2 regions of the Fictibacillus arsenicus genome follow, and region 1 is predicted to be linked to the other one. Evidence: riboswitches for the same ligand, from Rfam matches in the RefSeq annotation. Region 1 holds a riboswitch; the other holds the start of a gene.
The links. A riboswitch is a leader RNA that binds a small molecule or an ion and turns the genes downstream of it on or off. The one in region 1 is predicted to bind cyclic di-GMP.
Positions count from the first base shown of each region.

Region 2: linked by a shared signal. The riboswitch ahead of ABE41_RS20505 (aspartyl-phosphate phosphatase Spo0E family protein) and the one ahead of ABE41_RS02255 (hypothetical protein) in region 1 are both predicted to bind cyclic di-GMP.

Region 1 covers NZ_CP016761.1:400,318-406,060, reverse strand. The annotation lists gene ABE41_RS02270 (Bax inhibitor-1/YccA family protein) at 1-525, shown strand, start outside; gene ABE41_RS02265 (hypothetical protein) at 555-1,202, opposite strand; gene ABE41_RS20870 (hypothetical protein) at 1,263-1,415, opposite strand; gene ABE41_RS02260 (DUF6376 family protein) at 1,852-2,295, opposite strand; gene ABE41_RS02255 (hypothetical protein) at 2,414-3,487, opposite strand; cyclic di-GMP riboswitch class II at 3,575-3,659, opposite strand; gene ABE41_RS02250 (hypothetical protein) at 3,744-3,938, shown strand; gene ABE41_RS02245 (IS1182 family transposase) at 4,088-5,623, shown strand; gene ABE41_RS02240 (CBS domain-containing protein) at 5,725-5,743, opposite strand, start outside.
Region 2 covers NZ_CP016761.1:791,808-797,550, reverse strand. The annotation lists gene ABE41_RS04290 (DEAD/DEAH box helicase) at 1-278, opposite strand, end outside; gene ABE41_RS04285 (hypothetical protein) at 275-1,585, opposite strand; cyclic di-GMP riboswitch class I at 2,106-2,191, shown strand; gene ABE41_RS20505 (aspartyl-phosphate phosphatase Spo0E family protein) at 2,233-2,400, shown strand; gene ABE41_RS04280 (cation:proton antiporter) at 2,425-4,002, opposite strand; gene ABE41_RS20500 (aspartyl-phosphate phosphatase Spo0E family protein) at 4,215-4,370, shown strand; gene ABE41_RS21585 (3D domain-containing protein) at 4,597-5,184, shown strand; gene bacA (undecaprenyl-diphosphate phosphatase) at 5,321-5,743, shown strand, end outside.

The DNA of each region.
Region 1 (5,743 bases):
CTCATTTCAGCTTTAATCATTGCCTTTGTTCCTAAAACCGCTCCGCTGCTGGCACCTTTTTATGCGGCTCTGGAAGGATTGGCAGTAGGCGGAATATCTGCAAACTTTGAATCTCAGTTTAATGGAATCACAATGCAGGCCGCGGCATTAACATTCGGTACGCTATTTGCCTTGCTGCTCGCTTATATGCTCCGAATCATTAAAGTTACACACAATTTCAGATTGATCGTTTTCTCTGCAACCGCCGGAATTATGCTTGTTTATCTTACGAGTTTCATTTTAGGTTTTTTCGGAATCGATATTCCCTACCTTCATAGTTCAGGACCAATAGGTATTGGTATCAGTCTATTTATCGTAGTTATAGCGGCGCTTAATTTGGTTCTTGATTTTGACTTTATCGAATATGGAGCAAACCAGCGTGTTCCCAAATACATGGAATGGTACGGCGCATTTGGCTTGATGGTAACATTAGTCTGGTTATACTTTGAGATCCTTCATCTATTGGCAAAAATTAGGCGAAACTAATAAAGAGAAGCCCGCGGGCTTCTCTTCTCTTATGAAAGGATCATTATCCACCTGTTAATCGTCCACCATCCAATGCCGATGTTAACGGCAAATAAACCAATTCTCATAACTTTATTTTCATGAGTTATAAGCTGAACAGCATATAAAATCCCCCATAGAACGAGGATGAGAACCGACCAGAACACCCCGTTTAGATCACCTTGCATAAATGCTCCATAGGTATAGATTAATGTATAGGGCATCAAAAGGATAGCAGTCAGAAAATACATCCCATGTACAGTATGTCTGCTCACCAGATTAGAGAGCGGGGCTGATTTAATAGCTAAACTATATAATAGAGCTATTCCGATTGCAGACCCAAGGAAAAATAATGCCTGGAAGATTTCATAAAAAAACACCGGCAAAACTTGAAGAGCATCAATCCAAAGAATTCTGCTATAAAATAACAGCCATAGCATAAGGATTACTCCAGCGATCGAAAAAAAGGTTTTAATCCCTTTCCAAACCGTTAAACTTAGCAAAATTACACCAAAAATAAAAAACAGAGAACCTAGCAGTTTGCTGGAGAATAATAAAAGAAAACTATATAAACAGAGAAGAACGGCAAACGCAATATGAAGAATATAATCATATTTCGAATGCTCCACCTGTTTGAATGTATTGTTTATTGAAACCATGCTGCACCTGCCAAGTCTAGTCGTGTTTATATTATCGACATCGATCAGTCATAACTTAAATTATTCTTTCGGCACTTTAACAACACCCCGAATGTGCCACATGTTTATAAGCTCGATTCTTTTACGGTATTGTTTTGCCTGCAGCCTTCCCTTTTTGTATCTTCTTTTTAATAGCTGCAAGTAATCTTCAATCTTAAGATGATAATCATTCATGCTTTATACCCACCCTCGCCATTTTTCTCACTGTCATATTCCCGAAAATAGTCGATTTGTAACATAAAAAAAGCTCTTTTCTAAAAGATTGCTACTTTTGAACATTTTTTAGTTGAGTAGGCTTCTTTGACTAGTTGATTGGAGAGCAAGGTGCGAGACTCCTGCGTGCCAACTACCTGAATATACTTCTTGCAAGGCATGCGACGAGGAACATGCTTCGTTACGATTTGCTTGTAGACGCAGGAGCACACAAACTTACTTGAAGGTGAGACTCCTAAAGGCGCAAAGCGCGAGGAGGCTCACCGCACGCCCCGCGGAAAGCGAGCATCCTGGAACGGAAATCAACATCTACAAAGGCAACATTGCTTAGGAAAACAGCTTAAGAAAGCAGGGATAGGTAGGAAAAAACAGCTACAAGATTGCAGCTGTTTTAAAATTATTCGCCGAGTTTTTTAATTTGTGATAATAGATCATTGTAAACAGCGATATCATCCAGCAAACCGCTTTGTTCGAGCAGATCAGCGTTCAGTTCCCCGTCTTTTATAACTGATAAATACTTATCTATTCCCTCTTGAAGCTGATTATTATGTTCAATCACCTGATTGTGAACATCTTCAAACACAGAAGGCGGTGTTAAATCGCTAAACTCACTAATGTCTGATTTCATATCTCCCAGCAGCTGTTCAAGTTCTTCTCTCGCTTTTGGGTCGTTTACTGCCGTTTCTGCAATTGCAGAAATCTCTTTTGAAAATTGTTGTACATCATTAATATACTCAGTAGCTTCAGGTACATAGTTCAGACCATTTGTTACTTCATTCACTGCAGAACAACCCGTTAATACCGTGATTGATAATAAAGCGGCCATTAAAGTCTTTTTCATTTTTGTCTCCTTTTCCCTTTATATTGGAATGGATTTGAATAAAAAAAACGCCCCTTTTTCTTGAGCGTTTCATATTTCTGCTTATTGTTATATACGGCTTGTAATGATTTAAGTTTCATTACATTCTTAATGAGTAAAAAAGATCAGTGAACTTATCGATTACATTCTCAAGTTTTAAATTTTCTTTCTCACCATATACCTTTGATTTTAACCGTTCAGGGTTAATAGAAGACAATTCTTTCATGTAAGCCTCAATCTTTTTAAGTACGGCATTAAAACTTTCCAACGAAATTTCTTTTTTATAGATTTTCGAATCTTTAATACGGTTTTCGAAAAGCTTTTGAAGCGTTTCATTAGAAAATTTAATATCTACTGCTTTTCTCGTTCCATATCCGTCCACGATATAGAACATGGTTGTTCCTTCTGACTTTTTGCTGGGATCGGCAAACTTTATTTCTGAAGTCAGGCTTCCGACTCTTACCTCCATTTTAAACGAACCTGAAGAAAATACCTGGTTTGGCGCAAGTGTTACAACAGGATTGTTCACTGAAGGATTGGTTGATGGAGGAACTTGAACTGGCGGGTTTGTTTCCTCTACTGGCAGTTCAATTTCGTTCGTTGGGTCACTTTCCCCGTTTTGATTTCCTGGTTCCTCAGGTACATGCTTCTTAACAATCTCTTCAATTTGGTTCCATAATAATTCCCGTACCGTCTCTAATAATCCTTCAGCAGATTTTAAATGTTTCTTTACTTGACCTTGTGGCGAGTCTGCAAGCAATTTCTCCAGATTATTCTTTAAACCGAGCAAAAATTTTTCAAGTGACTCAGAAACTTCTTCTTTAAAGGTATCTAAGCCAGTTTCAGGAGTTTCTTTCAGCTCACCTTTAATAGAATGGATAAAGTCAGAGGAGCTATCCGCTAATTCATGCCTCCAGTTGTTATAGATCCGTTCCGCTTCTTTTGCTCCTTGATGATGTTTCTCTATATCTTTTCTGGTATACGTTTTAAAAGGTTTATTTTCATGAACACTCTTTTCAAAATAATCTTCTTTTTTATTTTCTTTATGAAGTTTCTCGGGAGGAATGACTTCAAGATGCTGAGTCTTTTTCACATGATGATTATTTTTCAAATGCCCAAAAGCAAAATGGTTTCCTCGATCATAAGAAAATGCCCGCACTGCATGATTTGCCATCTTGAAAAACTCCTTTTCCCGTTAATTTTTGTTTTCTTCCTGACTTTTTGGACAAAATAAAAAAGCCCACAACAGAAGATAAAGTCTTCTTATGCCGGCCGGTTGCATCACTAGCTCCACATACTTATAGATGCCCAAATAAAAAGTATGCTTCCACGCTTCCATTAATTTCAATTATAATAGCAAAAATCTAAGACAACAATATATTTTTTGTGGTTTTAAAGAGCATTCACTTTAAAAAGAAAGGATGACAAGAATGAGTAATAAGGATAAAGCTTATGAAGGAAAAGATGAACTATACTTAGATATCGATAGGATGATTAACGAAGGAATGGCTGGCGGTACTGTGGCAGACACTGAAGATCTAAGACAGATCGGTTATGATACTGACATTACCTCACAAGAAGAACCGCCAACTATCGCAAGTGAAAGAGAAGAAAAAGATAAATAAAAAACAAAGGGGCTGACTCAAAAGGACACATAACGTGACCTTTTGGTGTCAGCCTTTTTTAATATGTCTTTTTGCACAATAAAAAAATCGCCCTATTTAGTATGATTAAGTCACCACAACAACAACCATACAAAAGGAGCGATTTTTTTATGAAACATGATCATATTTCTTTCATCGATTATAACATGGATCAACTGACTCTTCCAATGGATATAAGTGAATTAATTCCCTCGCATAGTGTGGCACGCGTTGTAAACGAAATGATCGAGCGTGTTCCTGACCAACACTTCCTTAAGTATTATCCCGGAGGCGGGCGAAGTACATATCATCCAAAAATGATGGCGAAGATTCTTGTCTATGCCTATACACAGCGCATGTATTCTGGCCGAGAAATTGCTCATCAGCTAACCGTTCACCTTCCTCTTATGTGGCTGAGTGGTTTTCAAACGCCTGATTTCCGTACAATTAATCGGTTTCGTTCCGAACGATTAAAGGGATTAATAGACGACTTGTTTAAACAAGTGATTGTATTACTAGTAGAAGAAGGACAAGTTCAACTCGATTCTTACTTTTTAGATGGAACAAAGATTGAAGCGAACGCCAATCGGTATACATTTGTTTGGAGGAAGAGCACGGAAAAATATAAAGAAAAACTTGAGGGTAAAGTAGAGGAGCTCATTACACAGATCGATGGTGTCTGGAAAGAAGAAGCGTCTTGTGAAGAGAATGAAAAGACGGTTATTTCACCTGAGAAGATTCAAAACAAAGTAAAAGAATGGGAAGGAAAACTGGAGAAAGAACCAAAGAATAAAGAACTTAAGAAAGCTATAAAGGTCATGAAAAAAGACTATCTGCCAAGAAGTCTTAAGTATAAGAAGAACTTATCCATCTGTGGTGATCGAAAAAGTTTTTCAAAAACAGATCCAGATGCGACCTTCATGCGTATGAAGGAAGACCATATGAAAAACGGGCAATTGAAGCCTGGGTACAATGTTCAAATGGCATCAAACGAACAGTTCATCTTATCGTATACCCTGCACCAACGCCCAGGAGACACACGGTGTCTTATCCCGCATCTTCAAGAAGTCAAAGCGAAATTTAATATTGATCCAAAACGCATTATCGCAGATGCAGGTTATGGTTCAGAAGAAAACTATGCGTATTTAGAAGAGAAAAAGCAGGAAGCATACATTAAATATGGCCTGTTTGAGAAGGAACAAAAAAGGTCCTTTAAAAAAAATCCTCATCACCAATCGAACTGGGTTTATGATGAAGAAAAAGACACGTTCACTTGTGCTGCAGGCAAATATCTTTATTTCACCGGGGAGAAGAAGCAAACAACGGAATCGGGGTATGAATCCACGATCAGAGTTTACCAGTGTAACGAATGCGAGGGTTGTCCATTTCGAAAAGATTGCACAACCTCAAAGTATGGCAGAAGTACACAGGTGAATGAAGCCTACCAGGAACTAAAATCGAAAGTAAAAGAACGCCTTTGGACAGACGAAGGAAAACAACTCTATGCGAGAAGAAAAATCGACATAGAGAGTGTTTTCGGTCAGTTCAAGGGCAATCGGTCGTTCCGGAGGTTTTTCCTCAGGGGCTTACCGAAGGTAAATATTGAGATTGGGCTGATCAGTTTAGCCCACAACCTATTAAAATCGGCGGCCAAAAAGGCCGCCTAAAAGCGAAACGAGTCAATTATTTTTTTATAAAAACCAACTATATAAAAAAGAGGCATAACCTCAAAAGTTTTTACACTTTTGGGTCAGCCCCTTTTGGTATTTTACAAAGGCTTAGAAATC
Region 2 (5,743 bases), 390 kb from region 1:
TCATTCACCACTTGCCAAGCATCTTTTTCCCACGTATTTTCAGAAAGAAAAAAAACCGGATAGCGATTGAACAGCACAAAAGCTTCTCCCGCGTTTAAATATATATTTTGATCATCATCTATATCGAGCAGCGTTCCATAAAAAGATGGCTGATGCCACGTAAATAAAAGAGGTTTCCAATCGTTCACATGCACTCTTTTCTTATCTTTAGTGGCCCATAAAACCATATTTCCATGAAGCCATTTTGCGTGAAGTAAAAGATTGCTTGTATCGATCATGAAATAAACTTTCCTTTCCTTAACTCTTCCTGAAACGCTCTTAACCGTCCATAGATCGTGGCGATTTGTTTAATATACTGAGAAAATCGTTCTTCTTCACCAATATCAAAGTAAATTGTCCGGAGCGTTTTTAAATGCTTTATAGCCGATTGATATGATTTTCTCGTCCGTTCATTAATCAGCCTGTCAATCGTTTGATGATAGATCGGCAAAACCGTTTCCTTTTCAAAAGAAAGAACTTCTTTTAAATCCTTTCGCTGAATGAGCTCTGGTGAATAGCCCATGATCACTTGAAGCTCCACCCATCTCTCATGTTCACCAATTACCATTAAATATTCGCCGTACTCATAGAAAGTGATCGGCAGAAACTCAATGAGCATTTCTTCATATTGTTCTTCGTCACCAGTATGCTGTGCATACTTCCAGAAATAATTTAGGTATTCGTGGAAAAATTCACGAGCGTCTGAATGATAATAATAAGAACTGACACCATCAAGGAAATTTGGTTTTAAATAAAGAAGCCATGACAAAAGACGCTCCCATTCCTGCTTATCAACCAAAAGTTTCATCCAGACGAGGTAATGCACCATTTCCACTTTCTTATCATTCTGACCCAAACGTTCAAAAGCAAGATCATCCTGCTGACGTGCAAAAGCAAAATGCACTAGAGCTAGCTCAAGCATTTGAGATGTTTTGCCCGATTCTTTTTCTTCCAGTAATTGTTTTTCATACTTTTCGATCCATGTTCTCTCAGAATAAAGAAGAGACCAGCTGATCTGAAAAAGATAAAATAATAAATAACCCCATTTTGGAGGGATCTCATAAAGACTTTGAAAGTTTCGGAGACTCTCTTCGACGAGTTTTTTATTCTCATTTAGAAGTTTTTTGCTATTCATCTCTTTTAATGCCACATAGATCTGATCAGATAATTTTTCAACTGTAGCATCAAAGTTAGCCTGCATGTAAGTTGCTATCCCATATTGTGCTTCAAACGAAAATAAGCGGATGAGCGTTTCAATTTGTACATGATATCTATATAGCAATGCAATATCTTCATCAAAAAATTGTCCAGCATTTAAAAGTGCAGGATAATAATCGCGGTAGATATGTACAAATGTGTAACTCGTATCTTTTCCGTCAGCAAGATCCCGAAAGGAGACGGTTTGCATTTTCCGTCTTTCGAATGTCTCGAATCGTTCTGAAAAATACTCACTCCACAACTTAACCGAATGTGTATTTTGAACTTTCTTTTCAGGGGAATCATATTGTGTACGATTTCTTTCATCGTCTTCCTCTGGTTGCTTCATTCCGTCTCCCCTCCTTCAAGTTGTTATTACCAATTATAGCAAATTAGTCGTTTGCTCATTCATTGCATATCATTTCTATTTTAAAGGAAATTCCTTAAGTTGACCAAAAAAACAACTTTGTTGCTATTGGAAGTAGTTGATATCCGCTCCAGGATGCTCGCTTTCCGTGGGGCGTGCGGTGAGCCCCCTAGGCTAATCAAGCCTGCCAGGGTCTCACCTGTCCCGCTGCTCCCGCAGGACAAGGAAGGCTTCGAGAGCGTTACATCGCACGAAGAAAATTGATTTTCATTTTCGAGGAGTCTCGCACCTTCCGCTCCAATCAACTAGTCGAAGAAGCATCCTCCAAAAAACCTTTAAAAGCAAAGCAACAATCTTATAGAAATGAGCTTAAACTTATTAGGATCACATCCGATATCATTAGTGACAGGAATGGTTTTCACTGACCAAAAACTCTACTGTTGTATTATTTTGTAATTATTTGTAAAAAAGTTGAGTCATTATGCTATACTTATGAATTCAATCGACGAAAGGGCAAACTTTTCGAAAGGGAAGGACGCAAAGCTACAGGGGCTAAGTCTTTAAAAAGATATGCCAGCCAGTGCCGAATGAACTCCTTCGTCGGTAATAATTGCTAGGGAGATATACATATGAAGGAGCATACGATTCAAGACCGAATTAGCCTATTAAGAGAAGAACTATATCGCACTTCACTCCAGTTGAACCATGAACTGGCACATCCAAAAATAGTTAAAGTCAGTCAGCAGCTCGATCAGCTTCTCAATCAATTCACTCTTTCAAGACAAGAAAACATATAAAAAATGGCCCCTTTTGGCCATTTTTTAATTTTCTTCTTCATAATATTTATTTTTCTTCTGTTCAATATGATCAATAATCCGCTCAATTTCTTCTTCTGCAAGCTGGCTGGATATCATATCTTTTCTTAGCAATCTTTCTATCGCCTCATGTTCTGCATAAAGAGCCTCAATTGAAGCAATATGTTCTTGTGTCTTCCTCCACTCGGGGTGCTCCTCATACATCACATCCAGTGTTTCTTTCGCTTCCTTTTGTTTATGATCATACAATGCTTTCATTCTTTCAAAAACGATTGTGGAAATAACAGCCTCGTTCTTTAACTGATCTAGTCTTTCTATAGCGTAATCATATCTATGAACAGCGGTCATTGCCTCTTCATAATCTGTTCTTTCTTTATTTGGGCCTTTTATGTTCAGTTTGTTGATTAATGAGGAGATTGTCATGCCTTGTACTAACAAAGAAAAGAAAACGACAGAGAATGCTAAAATAATAATATTTTCCCGACCCGGAAAATCTCCTGGTAAACTTAGCGCAAGAGCGATTGACAAAGATCCTTTTAGTCCGCCCCAATTAAGCACATGTTTCCATTTTGCTGGTATACCTTTTAAAGGAAGCATCGAGGTGTATACTGCCACCGTTCTTGCAGCAAGTACTAATAGAATACTTACTGCAATTAATCCCCATTTATCATTGATATCGATATAGGCGATTTCCAGTCCGACAAGCAGAAACACTAGTGAATTCGCAAACAGCGCCAAAACATCCCAAAAAGAATGAATGTTTATTTTAGTAGTTGGACTCATCCCTATTTTGGCACCATAATTTCCGAAGACAAGACCTGCAACTACAACAGCAATTACCCCCGATACATGTATGGACTCTGCGATTAGGAAGCTACCATAAAATAATAGTATAGAAAACAAAATCTCAAGCGGGTAATCATCGTACCAGCTTGTAAACTTAGAAAAAATATATCCTAATCCTCCACCTACAATAGCTCCGCCGATCGCAACTTTAAAAAGCATCAGAACAGCAGCCAGTATTCCCCCTGCACCCATTTCAATATAAGAAGGCAGGTAGATTGAGGCAATCATAAAAAGCACAACTGCTAATCCATCATTAAACAAACTCTCTCCTTCAATTACAGTTGAAAGTTTTCGGTTCACTCCAAGAGTTTTAAAAATGCTTAAAACGGATACAGGATCTGTCGCGCTCATTAAAGCAGCAAATACAAAAGCCGTTTGAAGACTTAAATCCAATATGTAATAAGATCCAGCACCGATAATCAAAAAGGTAAGAAAGGTTCCTCCAACAGCTAGTGCCCCTATAGCTTTTGTATTTTCTCTCAAGTGGCTGAAAGGAAGTTTCAAACTTGCCTCTCCTAGTAAAGTAGGCAACAAAAGCGAAATGATAATAAATTGAAATGTGTAACCCTCTTCAACAAATCCTTTTAAAGGGTCCAGAGCCGGAAGAGGTACAAGCCCGATGATCGCTCCTACTATCACAAGTGCAATTGGATAAGGTTTTTTTATTTTCTTTGCCAAAGCAGTTACTCCAACCGCAACAGCTAATAAAATGAACGCAATATTCAACGAGTGATGCATAATTTTCTCCTCTCAAACTATTTCTCTAGCTATATATTTCCCTTCCTCTCCAAAAACTAGTCAACAGGATACTCAGATAAATCGACATACTATCATCGAGCGTTGTTGAACCTTGTAACATTATCACTTCTTTCCACGAAACCCTTTTTCTTTTCTTAAAAATAATGCATATTTATTGAGACAAAATCTTTCATGAAAGTTGTGAATAATACATGTTGCTACAATTAATTGAAGAAAAACGCGAAGTCTTGCTTTGTCTTGGAAAAACATATGGGCTTACAGCGAAGGAAACAGTTATATGCAGTCAAGAACTAGATCAGTTATTAAACCGTCTTGATGAATGGAATGATGAAAGGAACGATAATTAACAATCCTTGTCTATTTCCTGGGAAATTTGTCGAGAACCACAGAAACCTCTATCATTTTTCAGCATTCTCCATCTCTAATCCATTTACTTACTAATTTACCTATTATTATATAAATATAATATTGTAATCTCTTTGTTACCTTCTCCTAATGGTTCTGTCATATTCGATTAGTATAATTGGCAACCGAGGCGTATTTAACCAATTATACATATTAGGAGGAGTTATTATGATAAAAAAATGGGTAATTACAGGGGCCATGGCATTCGGATTGCTCGTTTCTGCTCCCGTTAGCGGATTCGCAGCAATGGGTGATCACACTCTTCGACCTGGCACATGGGATAATGATGTATATGAACTTCAAGGTAAATTAAAGGCCATGGGATATTTTGATTTTGCTGTAACGACAGGGTATTATGGTACAGTCACTAAAGATGCAGTTATTAAATATCAAAAAGCTAAAGGATTATTAGTAGATGGTATTGCGGGACAACAAACATTTAACAGCATTCAAAACAACATTCAAAGAAAGGGTATGACTGTCGCTGCAACAGCTTACACAGCAAATTGCGAAGGCTGCAGCGGAACTACTTCAAGCGGGACAAACCTTAAAGAGATCCCTTACGCAAAAGTAATCGCAGTTGATCCAGATGTAATTCCAATGGGTTCAGTTGTATATGTACCAGGCTATGGGTATGCTGTAGCTGCTGATACTGGCGGAGGCATCAACGGAAACGAAATTGATGTATATATGCAGAACTACTCAGATGCTATTAACTGGGGCAGAAAGAACGTAAATATCACAATCATTAACTAATGAAGATGGGGTTCTCTTCCCCATCTTTTTTCATTTGTACAAAATCTTACATAATTAACTAGAAAAAGAATATGACAATACTCTTCTTCTCAACTATAATAGATTTCATGAATTTAAAATAAGTGAAGGTGAATGTATGTTTCTTTGGGTTGCAATCGTAATGGGTATTATAGAAGGTATTACAGAATTTCTTCCGGTTTCGTCAACTGGTCACTTAATTGTTGCGGGACATATGCTAGATTTTACGGGAGACAAAGCAAAGACTTTTGAAATTGTTATTCAGCTTGGTTCCATTCTGGCTGTAGTTGTTCTCTACTGGAACCGCCTTTGGAGTTTATTGGGTGTAGGCAAAATGGCTAAAAAGGAAAACAGCTTAAACCTTGGACATATTTTTATTGCAATAATGCCAGCTGTAATCATCGGACTTCTTGTTCATGATTTTATTAAGGCGCATCTGTTCTCTCCTAAAACAGTCATTGTCGGCCTTGTTATCGGCGGATTTTTAATGCTGATTGCTGAGAAGGTGCAGAATAAAAAAGGTGTTAATGCATCAGACCTT